DNA from 4 places in the Arthrobacter sp. 08Y14 genome. Region 2 is predicted to be linked to each of the others. Evidence: riboswitches for the same ligand, from Rfam matches in the RefSeq annotation. Region 2 holds a riboswitch; each other region holds the start of a gene.
What was found. A riboswitch is a leader RNA that binds a small molecule or an ion and turns the genes downstream of it on or off. The one in region 2 is predicted to bind S-adenosylmethionine.
Positions count from the first base shown of each region.

Region 1: linked by a shared signal. The riboswitch ahead of CXR03_RS03010 (hypothetical protein) and the one ahead of CXR03_RS10945 (flavin reductase family protein) in region 2 are both predicted to bind S-adenosylmethionine.
Region 3: linked by a shared signal. The riboswitch ahead of CXR03_RS15030 (bifunctional o-acetylhomoserine/o-acetylserine sulfhydrylase) and the one ahead of CXR03_RS10945 (flavin reductase family protein) in region 2 are both predicted to bind S-adenosylmethionine.
Region 4: linked by a shared signal. The riboswitch ahead of CXR03_RS08365 (ABC transporter substrate-binding protein) and the one ahead of CXR03_RS10945 (flavin reductase family protein) in region 2 are both predicted to bind S-adenosylmethionine.

Region 1 is NZ_PJIX01000001.1:642,045-645,840, forward strand. It holds gene CXR03_RS02995 (ATP-dependent DNA ligase) at 1-532, opposite strand, end outside; gene CXR03_RS03000 (alpha/beta hydrolase) at 555-1,106, opposite strand; gene CXR03_RS03005 (LLM class flavin-dependent oxidoreductase) at 1,180-2,205, shown strand; SAM riboswitch class IV at 2,264-2,401, shown strand; gene CXR03_RS03010 (hypothetical protein) at 2,417-2,800, shown strand; gene CXR03_RS03015 (tyrosine-protein phosphatase) at 2,757-3,482, opposite strand; gene CXR03_RS03020 (3-hydroxyacyl-CoA dehydrogenase family protein) at 3,492-3,796, opposite strand, start outside.
Region 2 is NZ_PJIX01000002.1:952,597-956,392, forward strand. It holds gene CXR03_RS10935 (nitronate monooxygenase) at 1-892, opposite strand, end outside; gene CXR03_RS10940 (PhzF family phenazine biosynthesis protein) at 903-1,739, opposite strand; SAM riboswitch class IV at 1,844-1,961, shown strand; gene CXR03_RS10945 (flavin reductase family protein) at 2,016-2,522, shown strand; gene CXR03_RS10950 (hypothetical protein) at 2,743-3,363, shown strand; gene aspS (aspartate--tRNA ligase) at 3,474-3,796, opposite strand, start outside.
Region 3 is NZ_PJIX01000003.1:583,728-587,523, forward strand. It holds gene CXR03_RS15020 (hypothetical protein) at 1-92, opposite strand, end outside; gene CXR03_RS15025 (VOC family protein) at 666-1,325, opposite strand; SAM riboswitch class IV at 1,494-1,609, shown strand; gene CXR03_RS15030 (bifunctional o-acetylhomoserine/o-acetylserine sulfhydrylase) at 1,681-2,997, shown strand; gene CXR03_RS15035 (homoserine O-acetyltransferase) at 3,087-3,796, shown strand, end outside.
Region 4 is NZ_PJIX01000002.1:384,161-387,956, reverse strand. It holds gene CXR03_RS08370 (MDR family MFS transporter) at 1-1,488, opposite strand, end outside; SAM riboswitch class I at 1,793-1,891, shown strand; gene CXR03_RS08365 (ABC transporter substrate-binding protein) at 1,996-3,651, shown strand; gene CXR03_RS08360 (ABC transporter permease) at 3,648-3,796, shown strand, end outside.

The DNA.
Region 1 (3,796 bases), on a different contig from region 2:
CCAGGCCGGCACCCTCGAACTCGCTGAACCAGCGCTGCGCGGTGCCTGGATCGGTGGTGCGACTGGTCAGATAAACGGGTGCGGCGGCGTGGGCAAGCGCGGCTTCCAGTGCGCTTCGGCGCTCCGCGTACGGCCGGTCCAGGAAACCGGTGTCATCCAGCGCCAGCAGGTCAAAGGCAACAAAAGCCGCCGGTGTTTGTTCGGCCAGCAGTTTCACCCTGCTGGCCGCCGGATGGATGCGCTGCTGCAGGACTTCAAAGTCCAGCCGCTTCCCGGAACCGTTGATCAGGATAATTTCGCCGTCCACCACGCAGCGCTGCGGAAGGTTGGCCTTGAGCGCGTCCACCAGTTCCGGAAAGTACCGGGTCATCGGCTTTTCGTTGCGGCTGCCGATTTCCAGCTCATCACCGTCCCGGAAAATGATGGAGCGGAAACCGTCCCACTTGGGCTCGTAGGAGTAGTCCCCCTCGGGCAGTGCAGTCACGGCTTTGGCCAGCATGGGGGCTACGGGCGGCATTACCGGAAGTTTCATGGACCCCATTCTTACCCGGTTTTCAGCCGAGGGGAATGGAAACGCCCAGCCCTGCGGCAAACGCGGTCAGCAGGTCCCGGCCCTGCTGCCAGTTCCCGATGCCGCTTTCATCATTGATGTGGGTCAGTGCTCCGGCGTCGATCACGGGGACACCCCAGGCCTGGGCCAGCAGCCGTGCTCCGGGGAGGGTGCAGTAGGGATCGTTTTCGCTGGCAACCATCAGTCCGGGCACCGGAAGCGGCTCCAACCGCGGGTCCCGGAAAGATCCGGCAGTGTCCGGGAAGGCCGGCTCGGCCGGATCCGGCGGGGCTACCAGCAGCACGCCCCGGGCGCGTTTCGGGTTGCGCAGCAGCCATTCGGCGGAGGCCAGGCAGCCCAGGCTGTGGGCCACGAGGATGGTGTCACCGCCGCGGGAGCCGGCGGCGTCGTCGAGCGCGTCCATCCAGTTCTCCAGGTTCGGGTCATCCCACGACGACGGCGAAATCCGGGACACGTCCGCGGCACCGTCCTGCCACCGGCTTTGCCAGTGCTCATCATTGGAACCGCCGATCCCCGGGACCATGGTCAGGTGCATGCTGTTCGCCTCTCATCCTGTGGTGCCGGGGAGCCGGCAGCCGGGAATATCTGCTCGGAAACCGGTGCTGTCAATGAACATGAAGAAGATCGGTTTCCTGTCCTTTGGACATTACCGCGACGTGCAGGGTTCCTTTGTCCGCACCGCCCGTGACGCCCTGCTGCAGACCGTTGAAACGGCGGTGGCAGCCGAGGAAGTTGGCATTGACGGAGCCTTCCTTCGGGTCCACCACTTCGCCCCGCAGTTCGCTGCGCCGTTCCCCCTGCTGTCCGCCATGGCCGCACGGACTCACCGGCTTGAACTGGGCACGGCGGTGATCGATATGCGCTACGAAAATCCGCTGTACATGGCCGAAGAAGCGGCGGCCACGGATCTGATCAGCGGCGGCAGGCTTCAGCTGGGCCTGAGCCGAGGTTCACCCGAGCCCGCGCTGCGCGGCTATGAGGCATTTGGCTACGTTCCCACCGGGGACAGCACCGATGCGGATGAGGCCCGCAAGCACACACTGGTGTTCCGGGCGGCGATTGCCGGCGCAGGCCTGGCGAACGCGGATCCGATGATGACCGGCAGTTCCGACGCGCTGGCCATCGATCCGCAGTCCCCCGGCCTCGCAGAACGGATCTGGTGGGGTTCCGGAACCCGGGCGACGGCCAAGTGGACCGGCGAACAGGGCATGAACCTGATGAGCTCCACCCTGCTGACGGAGGATACCGGAGTTCCCTTCGATGAGCTCCAGGCCGAGCAGATTGCGGTGTTCCGCAAGGCCTGGGCCGATGCGGGACATGAGGGGACTGCGCGGGTGTCCGTCAGCCGCAGCGTCATTCCGCTGGTGACCGACACCGACCGCCGGTATTTTGGGCTGCGCGCCCAAGCCGAGGGACGCGACCAGGTGGGGCGGCTCGACGGCGGTCTGGCCCGGTTCGGCAAGAGCTACATTGGCGAACCTGATGTCATTGCCGCCCAGCTTGCCGCGGACGCCGCGGTTCAGGCTGCGGACACGCTTCTGGTGACGGTGCCCAACCAGCTGGGCGTGGACTACAACGTGCAGCTGCTGGAGAACATCGTGAAGCATGTCGCGCCGGCGGCCGGCTGGCGCTGATGCCTCCGGCACGGCGGCGGTTCCCGGCTGTCACCGGCATGCGCTATGGTGGTGTCAGCTTCACGAGAGGTGGCCAACGCCCGGAGGAATCCGGGTCCGTAAAAGCTCCGACTGGCCTCACACCAACCCCATTGTTCGGCGGGTGGTTCGGATGACGAAGCGGCCCGCGGCCAACCGGTGCGGGCAAGGACAAACCGTAAAGGAACACACTGTGAGTATCTCCAGTGGCGCCCGCTGCATCAGCTACACCCCCGGCCACAACGTCCACCTCATTCACGGCAAGCGCCTGGCTGTTTACGATGACTGGGTGGATGCCCAGGCCTACGTCGATCTCGATCTGGACCTGATCCAGTTGGTCGTGGACGGCGAGCAGCAGCTGATGTGGTTCCACGACCTGCCTTCCCTGTCGCAGGCGCTGGCCCATTCCAACGGCCAGGTACAGTGGTGCGCACGCTATTCGTCGCTGCTGGTGCCCGGAGGCTTTGACAGCCCCGCACGGCGCTCTTTTTTCTACTTGGCGACGCCGGAAAGGGTCCATCCCTGTAAACAGCTCAACGCAAACGACTCCGAAGACGCCCAAGCTCAGCGGGGCTAAGCCCAGCTGAGCGCAGGTACTGTTCCGCGTCCAGCCCGTCCAGGGCGCGGAGCAGTTCCCGCCGTCCGTCGGCCACCCGCGCGTCTTCCTGCTCGGAGGTCAGCGGCTTTTCCCTCGGATGCACCTGCGTGGCGTGGAAGGCATTAATGCCGCGGACCGCCTCCTCATAGTCGTCGGCAATGGCCTCCGGTGATGCCCCGGCCAGCTGGAGCAGCAGCATGGCGACGAGCCCGGTGCGGTCCCGGCCGGCGGAGCAGTGGATCACCACCGCGCCGTCGTCGGCGTCTGCCAGGGCCTGAACGACGGCGGCGATCTTCTCCGGCCAGCGGCGCAGGTTCTCCCGGTACCACTTGGGCGAGTCCATGTACGGGCCGCACAAAGCGGTGAAGTCGGGATCGTTCGCTTCCTGGGTGGGCCGGGTCAGGAACGTGATGCCTGCGGCGGCGTCGGGGCTCACTTCCGGGTCGGTGTCCCGGCGGCCCTGCTCCACGTCGTTGCGGAGGTCGATGACGGTGCGGACGCCGGCGTCGCGGGCCTGCGCCCAGCCCCGCCCGGTGAGCCATTCGGACCGGCCCATCCGGAAGATCCGGCCGGGTGCCACGGAGCCGCCGCCGGCAACCGGGATGCCGCCCAGGTCACGGGCATTCGCCGCGCCTTCCCACTCCACATCCCGGTTGCCCATCACGCCCTTCTAGGACCAGTCGAAGAAGCCCTTGCCGGACTTCCGGCCGAGCTCGCCGCGCGCCACCTTGTCGCGGAGGATCTGCGGCGGTTCAAACCGCGGACCAAGGGTTTCGGCAAGATACTCGGCAATGCCCAGGCGCACGTCCAGACCCACAATGTCGGTGGTCCGCAGCGGACCTGTGGGGTGCTTGTAGCCCAGGACCATGGCGGCATCGATATCCTCTGCCGTGGCCACGCCCTCCTCCACCATGCGCATGGCTTCCAACGCGATGGCCACTCCCAGCCGGGAGCTGGCAAAGCCGGGGGCATCGT
Region 2 (3,796 bases):
CCGGACGGCCGGAGAAAGCCCGGGTCAGCGAAGTGTCAGGATCCCTGCGCCCCTGCACGGCATCCATCAACCCGCCGCGGTGTACCTTGCTGGTCCCGGCTTCGTCGCTGAGCAGCAGCAGTGTTCCCACTTGGACGGCACCTGCCCCGGCGGCCAGAGCTGCGGACGCGTCCTCCGGGGTGGAAATCCCTCCCGCGGCTACCAACGGGAGCGGGCAGGCTTCTCGAACCTGGTCCAGCAGGCCAGTTAATGAGACCTTCCCCGGCACCTTCCCGCTGTCAAGGGTTCCCCGGTGTCCGCCGGCTTCCGGGCCCTGCACGCACAGGACGTTCGCTCCGGCAGCTGCCGCCGCGCGCGCCTCGCCGGCATCGGTGACCGTCACCACGCTGCAGATTCCCTGCGCGGCAAGTTCGGCAAAGACCGCCGGTTCCGGCAATCCGAAGGTGAAGGACACTACCGGGACCCGCTCCCGGAGGACCAGCTCCAGCTTGGCTTGCCAGGCGTCGTCGTCGTTGGGGTTCGGCATCCCGGGTTCGGGGACCGTGGTTCCGGCTGGCCCCTGTCCTGCTGCTGTGACCAGGTGCTCACGGAAGATCAGGGCCGCTTCGATTTTTCGAGCCCGGGCTGCCGCCTTCCCTGCAGCCTGATCCTGCGCGGCAACCGGGTAGGTGTTGGCAGCATCCGGAACGAAGAGGTTCAGGCCAAAGGGCCGGCCGCTCAGCCTGCGCAGCTGGGTAATCTGGTCCGCCACGGTGCCTGTGCTCTTGTAACCGGCGGCCAGGAAGCCGAGCCCGCCGGCCTCCCCCACTGCAGCAGCCAGCTCCGGGGTGGAAGGCCCCCCGGCCATGGGTGCACCGATAACCGGAAGGGCAAGCGAGTTTAGGGTGAACATGGTGCCCGATTTACAGTGTGACGGTGCCGTCAATGCAGGTGACCGTGGATCCGCCCACCCAGATTTTGCGGTCCCGGGTGAAGACCCGGACCCGGCCGGAGCGCTGGACGGCAGTGCCCTGGGTGACGACGTAGCGTTCCGGTGCCAGTGAGGCTCCGATCAGCCACTGGGCGAGTCCGGCGTTGAGGCTGCCGGTGACCGGATCCTCTGCAATACCGAGACCCGGTACGAAGGCGCGCACTTCAAAGTCTGTTTCCGCGTCCGCCGGCTGCGCGCCAATGACGCCCACGCGCAGGTTGCCCATGATCACGGGATTCGGGTTCAGCGCCAAGACGGTTGCGGCGTCCCGGAGCAGCAGTCCCAGCCAGCCGGGTCCGTTGTCGATCCAGTTGGAGGCGAGGATCTGCTCCGGTTCCAGGCCCAGCGCCTGCCGGGCCTGGTCCAGGACATCGTCCTCCAGCTCACCGGAGCGCAGCAGGGGCGGAGCGGCAAACGCCGCGATCCCGGCATTGGCGTGCAGCGTCACGAGTCCTATGCCGCATTCCTGTACGACGACGTCGGGGTACCGGCGCTTGGCCCCGGTCTCCAGCCAGGCGTGGCACGTGCCCAGCGTAGGGTGTCCGGCGAAGGGAATCTCCCCGCCGGGGGTGAAGATCCGGACCCGGTAGTCGGCCCCGTCCACAGTGGGCGGCAGGACGAAGGTGGTCTCGGAAAGGTTGGTCCACCGGGCGAAGGAGGCCATCTCAGCATCCGTCAGCCCTTCCGCTTCGAGCACCACCGCCAGCGGGTTGCCCAAATACGGTTCGCTGCCGAAAACGTCCACCTGTTTAAACCACCGCTGTCTCATTCTTCACACTGTATCCCTTCATCCCCATGACTTTTATGAAGCGGAGTTTACGAACTGTGGCGGGGGTTTGTGTCCCGGTGCTGCCCGGCCTACGTTGGAGCAAGAATCAAGAGTTCCAGCCACGGGCCCTGGCCGGCTGGACGGCAACCCTCTCGCCGTAGCGGGGTGCTCCAGGTGACGATTCGGCCGCCCGGTTTCCAACCGGCCCGGCAAGTACCGCGCTTCGCTACCGACGTATCGGGTTACCGGGCGCTTGAGGCAGAGGATCTTTTGAGCATGGCACTTTTGACCGACCTTCAGCCCGCTGCATTGCGCCGGGCGTTCTCCCGTTTTCCGTCCGGCGTTGCCGCCCTGTGCGCGGTCATCGACGGCGAGCCGCAGGGCCTGGTTGCTTCTTCCTTCACGGTGGGCGTTTCCATGGATCCGCCGCTGGTGATGTTTGCCGTGCAGAACACGTCCCGCACATGGCCGGTGCTGCGGGGCTCGGCCCGGATTGGCGTGTCGATTTTGGGTTCCGATCACGAGGGCGTCTGCAAACAGATTGCGTCCAGGGCCGGAAACCGCTTCGCCGGACTGGATCTGCACACGGATGACTCCGGATCATTGTTCCTGGACCGGGCCGCCCTCTGGCTTGAGTGCTCTGTGGAGAATGAGGTTCCGGCCGGGGACCATCAGGTGGTTCTGCTACGGGTGCACGGCCATGCCTCACACGACGATGCCCATGAGCCCCTGATATTCCACGGTTCAGCGTTTCGCCGTCTGGGCGTTCCCGAATTCGCCTGACCGGCAGAAATGTGTCGGCACCGGAAATACGGAGCCGGGAATTGTTTCCACGCGTTTATGACAGCGGCCGTCCGTTACCAATCCTTTACATTCGAAGCCGGCTCCACTATCGTTCTTCGGATTACTTCGGAAGGAAGTAGCGGAGATGACCAGAAACAGAAATGCCAATGGAACATCACGGAATAAGGCAAGGCCCGGCAGAGCGTCGGATTTGCCGTTTATGCATAAGGCCCTGCTTCCCGCAGCGGCGCTGGGTCTGGTGCTGACAGGATGCAGCGCCCAGGAGGAGCCCGAGGCCGCTTCCTCTAAACCGGCCACATCGTCAGCCACAGCCGGGGAGACCGCCACGGCCTCCCCCAAAGCCGGTTCGTCCAGCCGGAGCAGCATCGGCGTGGAACTGCCCCCGGGAAGCACGGAGCCTCCTGCCCCCAGCGACCCCGCCATGCTGGCACTGTTCCGGGCGGACAATCCCATCAGCCTCGAGAGCTACTTCCAGCAAAATCCCCAGGGGCGCCCTCTCAACGCGAGCCTCATGCTCGAGGAACCCGGCACCGGGAGGAGCACCTTCGATCTGCCCGCAATGGAACCGGGGACCAGCTTCAGCGTGTACCTCACCTGTAACCAGCCCGGGGACTACAGCATCGAGGTTCGGGACGCTGATTCAAACCCAGTGACCGCTTCCAGCAGCAACAATTGCAATTGGCCGGTCCTAACGTCTTTTGAACACATCGTCACACCCGATCAAACCCCGGCGTCCATCACAGTGGACGGGCCGGACGGAGATTACTGGCTTGTTGTCTACAATTTGCCGGTCCCCACTATGGCGCCCGCACCGGGCTAAAACAGGCTGCCGGAATAATTCACCCAAATTTACCGGCGCGTCGAAAGATGAAGGTGCCCGGCCGCATCAGCGGCCGGGCACCTTCATCATTCTGGAATCCTGCGAAAGACCTAGTCCTTCTTGGCGTCGTCCTTCTTGGCTTCAGCCTTCTTTTCCGGCTTGAAGTCCACGCCGGCTTCCTTGCGCTGCTGGGCAGTGATCGGAGCCGGAGCCTGGGTCAGCGGGTCATAGCCGCCGCCGGACTTCGGGAAGGCAATGACGTCGCGGATGGATTCGCTGCCCGAAAGCAGCGCGACCACACGGTCCCAGCCGAAGGCGATGCCGCCGTGGGGCGGTGCGCCGTACTTGAATCCTTCAAGCAGGAACCCGAACTTCTCCTGGGCGTCTTCCTGCGACAGGCCCATGACCTTGAAGACGCGCTCCTGCACATCGC
Region 3 (3,796 bases), on a different contig from region 2:
ACCAGCTCGCCCGCCTGACATCTCCGGGCCAGGGAACGTCTGCCGGAGCCGTCGCGATCGGCGTCGGCTGCATAAAGAAACTCCGGATCCATGAGACAAGCGTGAATCCTGGGCTTGCTTCACTAGATGGACCGGGAGCGGTCTGTGGATAAAAACCCCGCCTGAGGGAAGACCGCCACTTTGGGCAGGCGCATCCGGATTGGGAATTTGCTGCCGGTGCGGACCGGCAGTGATTTCCCGAAAGGTGCGCGGATGCCCAAAACGGCAGCGGTTCAGGGGTCCGGCCCGCCCAAAAGGTGCGCGGATGCCCACAGCGGCAGCGATTCAGGGTCCGGCCCGCCCAAAAGGTGCGCGGATGCCCAAAGCGGCAGCGGCTCAGGGGTCCGGCTCGCCCAGAAAGTGCGCGGATGCCCAAAGCGGCAGCGGTTCAGGGTCCAGCCCGCCCGAAAGGTGCGCGGATGCCCACAGCGGCAGCATTTACCCAACTGGTTCCGCCGCCGGCGGGAAAGGCGACCACTTTGGGCAGGCGCATCCGGATTGGGATTCTGCTGCCGGTGCGGACCGGCAGCGATTTCCCGAAAGGTGCGCGGATGCCCAAAGCGGCAGCGGATCAGGGGTCCGGCCCGCCCAGAAAGGTGCGCGGATCCCCCAAAGCGGCAGCAGAACTAGATCTCGACGAGGCCCTTGGCCGTGTTGAACGTGACGGACATGATGCCGGGAGTTCCCTTGGGGGAAATCCACGTGACGCCCACGTTCTCCAGCGGTTCCTCGGCCGGGGTGCCCAGCCACTGCGCCACACGGTCAGCGGAGCCGGCAATGGTCAGCGAGTCCAGCTTCACGGCACCGGGCATGCCGGGCAGGGCAGCCGAGGGGTGCAGTTCCTCGGTTCCGTCATCCCAGCGCAGCATGTACGGCACCTGGGGGTCGGCGATCAGGCCGTTGATGCCGATCTGCCGCCAGGTCAGTTCCTGGCCGTCGGGGAACTTCCGGTTACCCGGAACGGAGAGCCGTCCAAGCCGTTCTTCAAAGGGGGTGAGGTCATCCACAGCCACGCACCAGCCCATCCAGCCGCCGCCGCACTCCGAGCGCTGGCGCACTGCCTGGCCGAAGGGAGCCTTGTCCGAGGCCGGGTGGTTGAGGGCTTCCACCACCTCGACGTACTGATGGTTGGCCAGGGGAAGGATCATGTTCCGCGTACCAAAACGCGGATGGACGCCGCCCTTGACGAAGTCCGCTCCCAGAGCGTCTGCGATCCTCTCTGTCGTGGCCAAAAGACCGTCGGATTCACTGGCATAAGATACATGGTCCAAGCGCATGCGGCCCATAATGGCACGTTGTGACCCGCGTCTCGACTTAGGGCCACCTAAGGCGCCGAAGACGCTTTCCCCGCAGCCGCCGGGAAAAGGTACGCGCCCATCCGTGCCGCCGACGCCCGGGAAATGATCCGTCACACTCCTTGCAGGCGCCGGACTTATCCGTTTTCATAGGGGATAGGTCATGAGTGCCAGCAGATAGCCCCGGCTTGCTGGCCGGCAACCCTCCAACCGCGGTGGGGTGCCCCGGGTGAAGACCTGGCCCTGCCTCAACGGATGCAGGGCAAGCGCGGGTCCCACGTGGCTGCCGGTTACCTTGTTCCGGCCGGAAGTCTCTGTGCGGCCCTTAGGTTATGGGAGCTAAGCAGTGTCAGAAAACTGGTCCTTTGAAACCCGTTCCATCCATGCCGGCCAGGAGCCCGACGCCGTTACCGGCGCCCGCGCCCTGCCTATTTACCAGACATCGTCCTTTGTCTTTCCCAGTGCGGAAGCAGCAGCCAACCGGTTCGCCTTGGCTGAGCTTGCCCCCATCTACACCCGCATCGGCAACCCCACCCAGGAAGCGGTGGAAAACCGGATCGCTTCCCTTGAAGGCGGGATCGGGGCACTGCTGCTCGCCTCCGGGCAGGCCGCGGAAACCTTCGCCATCCTCAACGTGGCCGAAGCCGGGGACCACATCGTTGCCAGCCCCAGCCTTTACGGCGGAACGTACAACCTGTTCAAGCACACGCTGAAGAAGTTCGGCATCACCACAACGTTCGTGGCCGATCCGGACAATCTGGAGCAGTGGCGGGCGGCGGTGCAGCCCAACACCAAGGCCTTCTTCGGCGAGGTGGTCTCCAACCCCCGCCAGGACGTGCTGGACATCGAGGGCATCAGTGCGGTGGCGCATGAGGCCGGCATTCCCCTGATCGTGGACAACACGCTCTCCACCCCGTACCTGATCCGGCCCATCGAGTGGGGCGCGGACATTGTGGTGCACTCGGCCACCAAGTACCTCGGCGGGCACGGTACCGCCATTGCGGGCGTCATCGTGGATTCGGGCAACTTTGACTTCGGTGCCGATCCGGAGAAATTCCCCGGCTTCAACACCCCGGATGAGAGCTACAACGGGCTCGTCTATGCCCGTGACCTGGGTGCCAGCGGCATTCTGGGTGCCAACCTCGCCTACATCCTCAAGGCGCGGGTCCAGCTGCTCCGCGATCTTGGCTCCTCCGTGTCCCCGTTCAACGCGTTCCTCATTGCCCAGGGCCTGGAAACCCTGAGCCTGCGCATGGAGCGGCACGTGAGCAACGCCGTCGCGGTGGCCAACTGGCTGGAAGGGCACGACGACGTCGTCTCCGTCGCCTATGCGGGCCTGGAATCCAGCCCGTGGTTCGAGCGCGGACGCCATTACGGGCCGCGCGGAACGGGCGCCATTGTCTCCTTCGAGATCAACGGCGGCATCGACGCCGGCAAGCGGTTCGTGGATGCCCTGGACCTGCACTCCCATGTGGCGAACGTGGGCGACGTGCGCTCCCTGGTCATTCATCCGGCGTCGACCACCCACAGCCAGCTGGGGGCCGAGGCGCAGCTGGCAGCGGGAGTCAGCCCCGGGCTGGTCCGGCTGTCCGTAGGCATTGAGCACATTGACGACATTATTGCGGACCTCGACGCCGGGTTCCGGGCAGCCAAGGGAGCGTAGCGGGCAGCGTGACACTTCCTTCTACCTCAAACGCTGCCGGAACCGCCGGCGGTACCGTACCGCAGCACTCCGCCCCCGCCGGGGACGGGGTGCTGCGGCATGCGCGCATCGGCAGCCTGCATCTGGAAACAGGAGGCTACCTGCCGGACGTTTCCCTTGCCTACGAGACGTGGGGGACCCTCAACGCGGATGCAAACAATGCCGTGCTGGTGGCCCACGCCCTCACCGGCAGCACCCATGTGGCCAGGGGCAGCAGCGGCGAGGACGGCTGGTGGGACGCACTGGTGGGTCCGGGCAAGACGGTGGACACTGACCGGTACTTTGTCGTCTGCATCAACATGCTCGGCGGCTGCTACGGATCCTCCGGACCATCGTCGCCGGATCCGCAGGGGCTCCCCTGGGGGTCGCGGTTTCCCTTTGTCACGATCCGGGACTCCGTTCGCGCCGAGGCGCGCCTGGCCGACCAGCTGGGAATCCGCGTCTGGCACACCGTGCTCGGCGGTTCCCTGGGCGGCGCCCGTGCCCTGGAATGGGCCGCCACCGAGCCCGGCCGAGTGCAGCGCTGCGCCGTCATTGCGTGCACCGCTGCCAGTTCCGCGGAGCAAATTGCCTTTGGCCAGGCGCAGCTGGAAGCCATCCGCCTGGATCCGGATTTCAACGGCGGCGACTATTACAACGGCAGGGCTCCCGTTGCCGGTCTTGGCCTCGCCCGCCGGATCGCCCACATTACCTACCGCTCCGAAGCTGAGTTGGAGTACCGCTTTGGCAACGGAGCGCAGCTGCAGGAGGACCCGCTGGG
Region 4 (3,796 bases), 570 kb from region 2:
TCCAAGCTTGGCATTCGGAATGAAGATGACAGCCAGCAGCGTAATGACGGCCAGCGGAACGCTGTACAGGAAGACCGAGCCGACGCCGACGCCGTACGCACTTTCCACCAGCACGGCAATGGTGTCAGGCAGTTCGGAGACCTTGGGGATGGATCCGCTGCCCAGGGCCACGGCGGCCGCAGCCTGGTCAGCCGGGGCCAGCGCACCGATGCCGTCCTTGATTTCGGAGGCAACGATGGTCCCGAGCACCGAACCCAGCACGGAAACGCCCACGGTACCGCCGAGGCTGCGGAAGAAGGTCACCGCACTGGTGGCCACACCGAGGTTCTTCACCTCAATGGAGTTCTGGACCACGAGCACCAGGTTCTGCATCAGCATGCCCAGGCCAGCGCCCAGAACGGCCATGTAGATGCCGACCAGCACCAGGTTGGTGTCATAGGCCAGGGTGCTCAGCAGGATGGAACCCACCACGGTGAGCACACCGCCGGAAATCATGACGGCCTTCCACTTGCCGGTGCGGCTGATGATCGTTCCGAACAGCGTGGAGGAAACCAGCAGGCCGGCCATCATGGGGATGGTCAGCAGGCCGGACTCGGTGGGGGTGGCGCCGCGGGCCAGCTGCATGTACTGCGCAAGGAACACAGAAGTGCCGAACATGGACACGCCCACGGAAATGCTGGCCACGACGGAAAGGGTGAAGGTGCGGTTCTTGAACATGGACAGCGGAATGATCGGTTCCGGGGACTTGAATTCCACCAGCACGGCAGCGATCAGCAGCAAGGCGGATCCGGCGACCATGAGGAAGGAGGCCAGCGAGGCCCAGCCGAACTGGTTGCCGGCCAGGGTCACCCAGATCATCAGCAGCGACACGCCGCCGGCGATCAGGACAGCACCCAGGTAGTCGATGTGGACCTTGCGCTTGGCGTGCTGGGGCAGGTGCAGGGTCATCTGCAGCAGGATGATGGCAGCCACCGCCACCGGCAGGGCAATGAAGAAGTTCCAGCGCCAGCCGAAGGCGTCAGTGACAACGCCGCCCAGCAGCGGTCCGCCCACGGTGCCCAGCGCCATGACGGCACCAAAGAGTCCGGCGTACTTCCCGCGGTCGCGCGGGCTGATGATGTCAGCCATGATGATCTGGCTCAGCGCGGCGAGACCACCGGCACCCAGACCCTGCAGCACGCGGAAGACAATCAGCGTGCTGGTGTCCTGCGAGAAGCCGGCCAGTGCCGAGCCGAGCACAAAGATGCCCAGCGCGAGCTGGATCAGCAGCTTGCGGTTGAACAGGTCGGCAAACTTGCCCCACAGCGGCGTTGACACCGTTGTGGCCAGCAGTGTTCCCGTCACCACCCAGGTGTAGGCGGACTGGTTGCCGTCAAGGTCCGAGATGATCAGCGGCAGGGAGGTGGAAACCACCGTGCCCGCCAGAATCGAGACAAACATGCCAAGGAGCAGGCCGGAAAGGGATTCCAGCACCTGCTTGTGGGTCATGGTCCCGTCCGGGGAGGCGGTCCGCTTGGGCACCTTGGCCTTCTTCTCGGACTTTTTTTCGGGGGGACGTTCTGCGGGGGACATCGGGCTCCTGCTAGTAGTTGATTTAGATCAACTATATAAGTAATTGCCCTTAGTCAACTAATTTCGTGGCGCATCGCACACTCTTGGCCTGGACGCCCGGCCCCGGGTCCAGATGACACCGCCGTGAACCTCTGTGACCGCCGATGACGCACCGAGACGGCGCATGAGGTCAAAAACGGTCATCGCTGGCCCGGCCATGATCCATGGGCTAGCTTTTCCTTAACCATCCCGAGCGGCCGAGAGACCTGGATCGACGACGCCGCAGCAACCCTCCCCGCCCAGCAGCGGGGAACGGTGCTACTGCCAGGACCGATGGAGAAGCTGCGCGCTTTCGTTGGTCAGCTTCGCCCTGCCCCGGCACGGCGAAGCTGCCGCCGGCGAACCTGCGTCGCCCTCCGCCGGGCGATGATTCAGGAGCCTGACGTGAGCACAGCAAGACCTCTCAAACCCCATCCCCAGCTACCCCGCATCCTCGCCGTCCTCACGGCAGGGGCCATGCTCGCCACTGTGGTTTCAGGTTGCGGCGGGCCAGCCGCAGCCAGCGGCAGCGACACCTTTGTCTTTGCCACCGGCAAGGACATTTCGTGCCTGGATCCCCACGTGGACGGCGACATGCCGCAGGCATCCATCGCAGCGAATTACCTGGATTCGCTCGTTTCACAGGACAGCGGCGGCGCCATCCATCCGTGGCTCGCCACAGCGTGGTCAGTGTCCGGCGACGGTCTCACCTACACATTCACAGTGCGCGACGACGTCTGGTTCACCGACGGGACAAAACTCACCGCGGAAGCAGTGAAGGCAAACCTGGACCACATGGTGGATCCAAACACACAGTCCGGTACCGCAGGCGGTTACCTCAAACCCTACGAGTCCACGCAGGTAGTGGACCCGACCACCGCCGTCGTCACCCTGAACCGACCGTATGCGGCGTTCCTGGAGGTGCTCGCCCAGCCCTTCCTCGGCATCCAGTCACCCGCGGCCCTGAAGCGGCCGCAAGTGGAAAACTGCCACTCGCCCGTGGGCTCGGGACCATACAAGATCATGGACTACGTCCCGCAGTCCAAGGTCACCCTGGTCCGCAACGAAGACTACAACTCCGCTCCGCCCTTCGCGCAGCATGACGGCCCGGCACACATTGAGAAGATCGAATGGCGCATTGTGCCCGAAGACTCCACGAGGTACGGCCTGCTGCGGGCAGGCCAGGCGGACGCCCTGGACCTCATGCCCTCGGTCCATTTTGCCGAGGCGGAGGCGGACGCAAATGTGGAGCTGACCCTGCGTGACCGGCCCGGAAACCCTACCAACCTGATCCTCAACACCACCCGTGCGCCGTTTGACGATCTCAACGTCCGCAAGGCTTTCCTGCACAGCGCCCACGTGGACGCTGGCATCAACAGCGTCTACTTTGGCACCGTCACCCGGGCCGGCGGGCCGCTCAGCTCCACCACCGGCTTCTACTCCCCCGATTTTGAGCACGTCTATGACCCGGACCCCGCCGAAGCAGCGCGCCTGCTCGACGACGCCGGCTGGACGGAACACGACGCCGAAGGGTACCGGGTGAAAGACGGCGAGCGCCTGAGAGTTCATTTCCCGTACACCCCCGGCGCCTGGCCCGCTGCGCACCAGGCGTTGGTCACTCAAATCCAGGCGACAGCGAAGCAGGCCGGCTTCGAGGTGCTGATCGAGAACGGCGACGCAGCAACCGTGAGCGAACTGGGCAATACCTTCGAATACGACCTTCGCGCCGATTACTGGAACACCAACACCGCCGATGTGCTGCGCATTGTCTTCTCCTCGGAATACACCGAGTCCGCCGGCTTTGTAGCCAACGGGTCGGGGTTTCGGAATCCCGGGCTGGACTCGATCCTGAACGCGGCACTTGCCACCGACGATGCTGCCGTCCGGAAGGAGCTCTACCACCAGGCCCAGCAGATCGTCAGCGACCACGCCCTCCAGCTGCCGCTCTACAACCAGGCCAGCCAGGTGGCCCTGCGCAGCGACCGCTGGACAAACCTCACCCTTGAACCCAGCCTTTCCCTCCCCTACCTCTACGACGTCACGGCGGTGGATCCCCAATGAGCACCCAATCCCTTGATCCCCTCAACACGGCACCGCGCACAACGGTGTCCGGAGGCAGCACCGGCCGCATTGTCGCTAAGCGGACCGCCGGCAGCGTTTTTGTCCTCTGGGCGGCCGTCACCCTCACCTTCTTTGTCCTGCACCT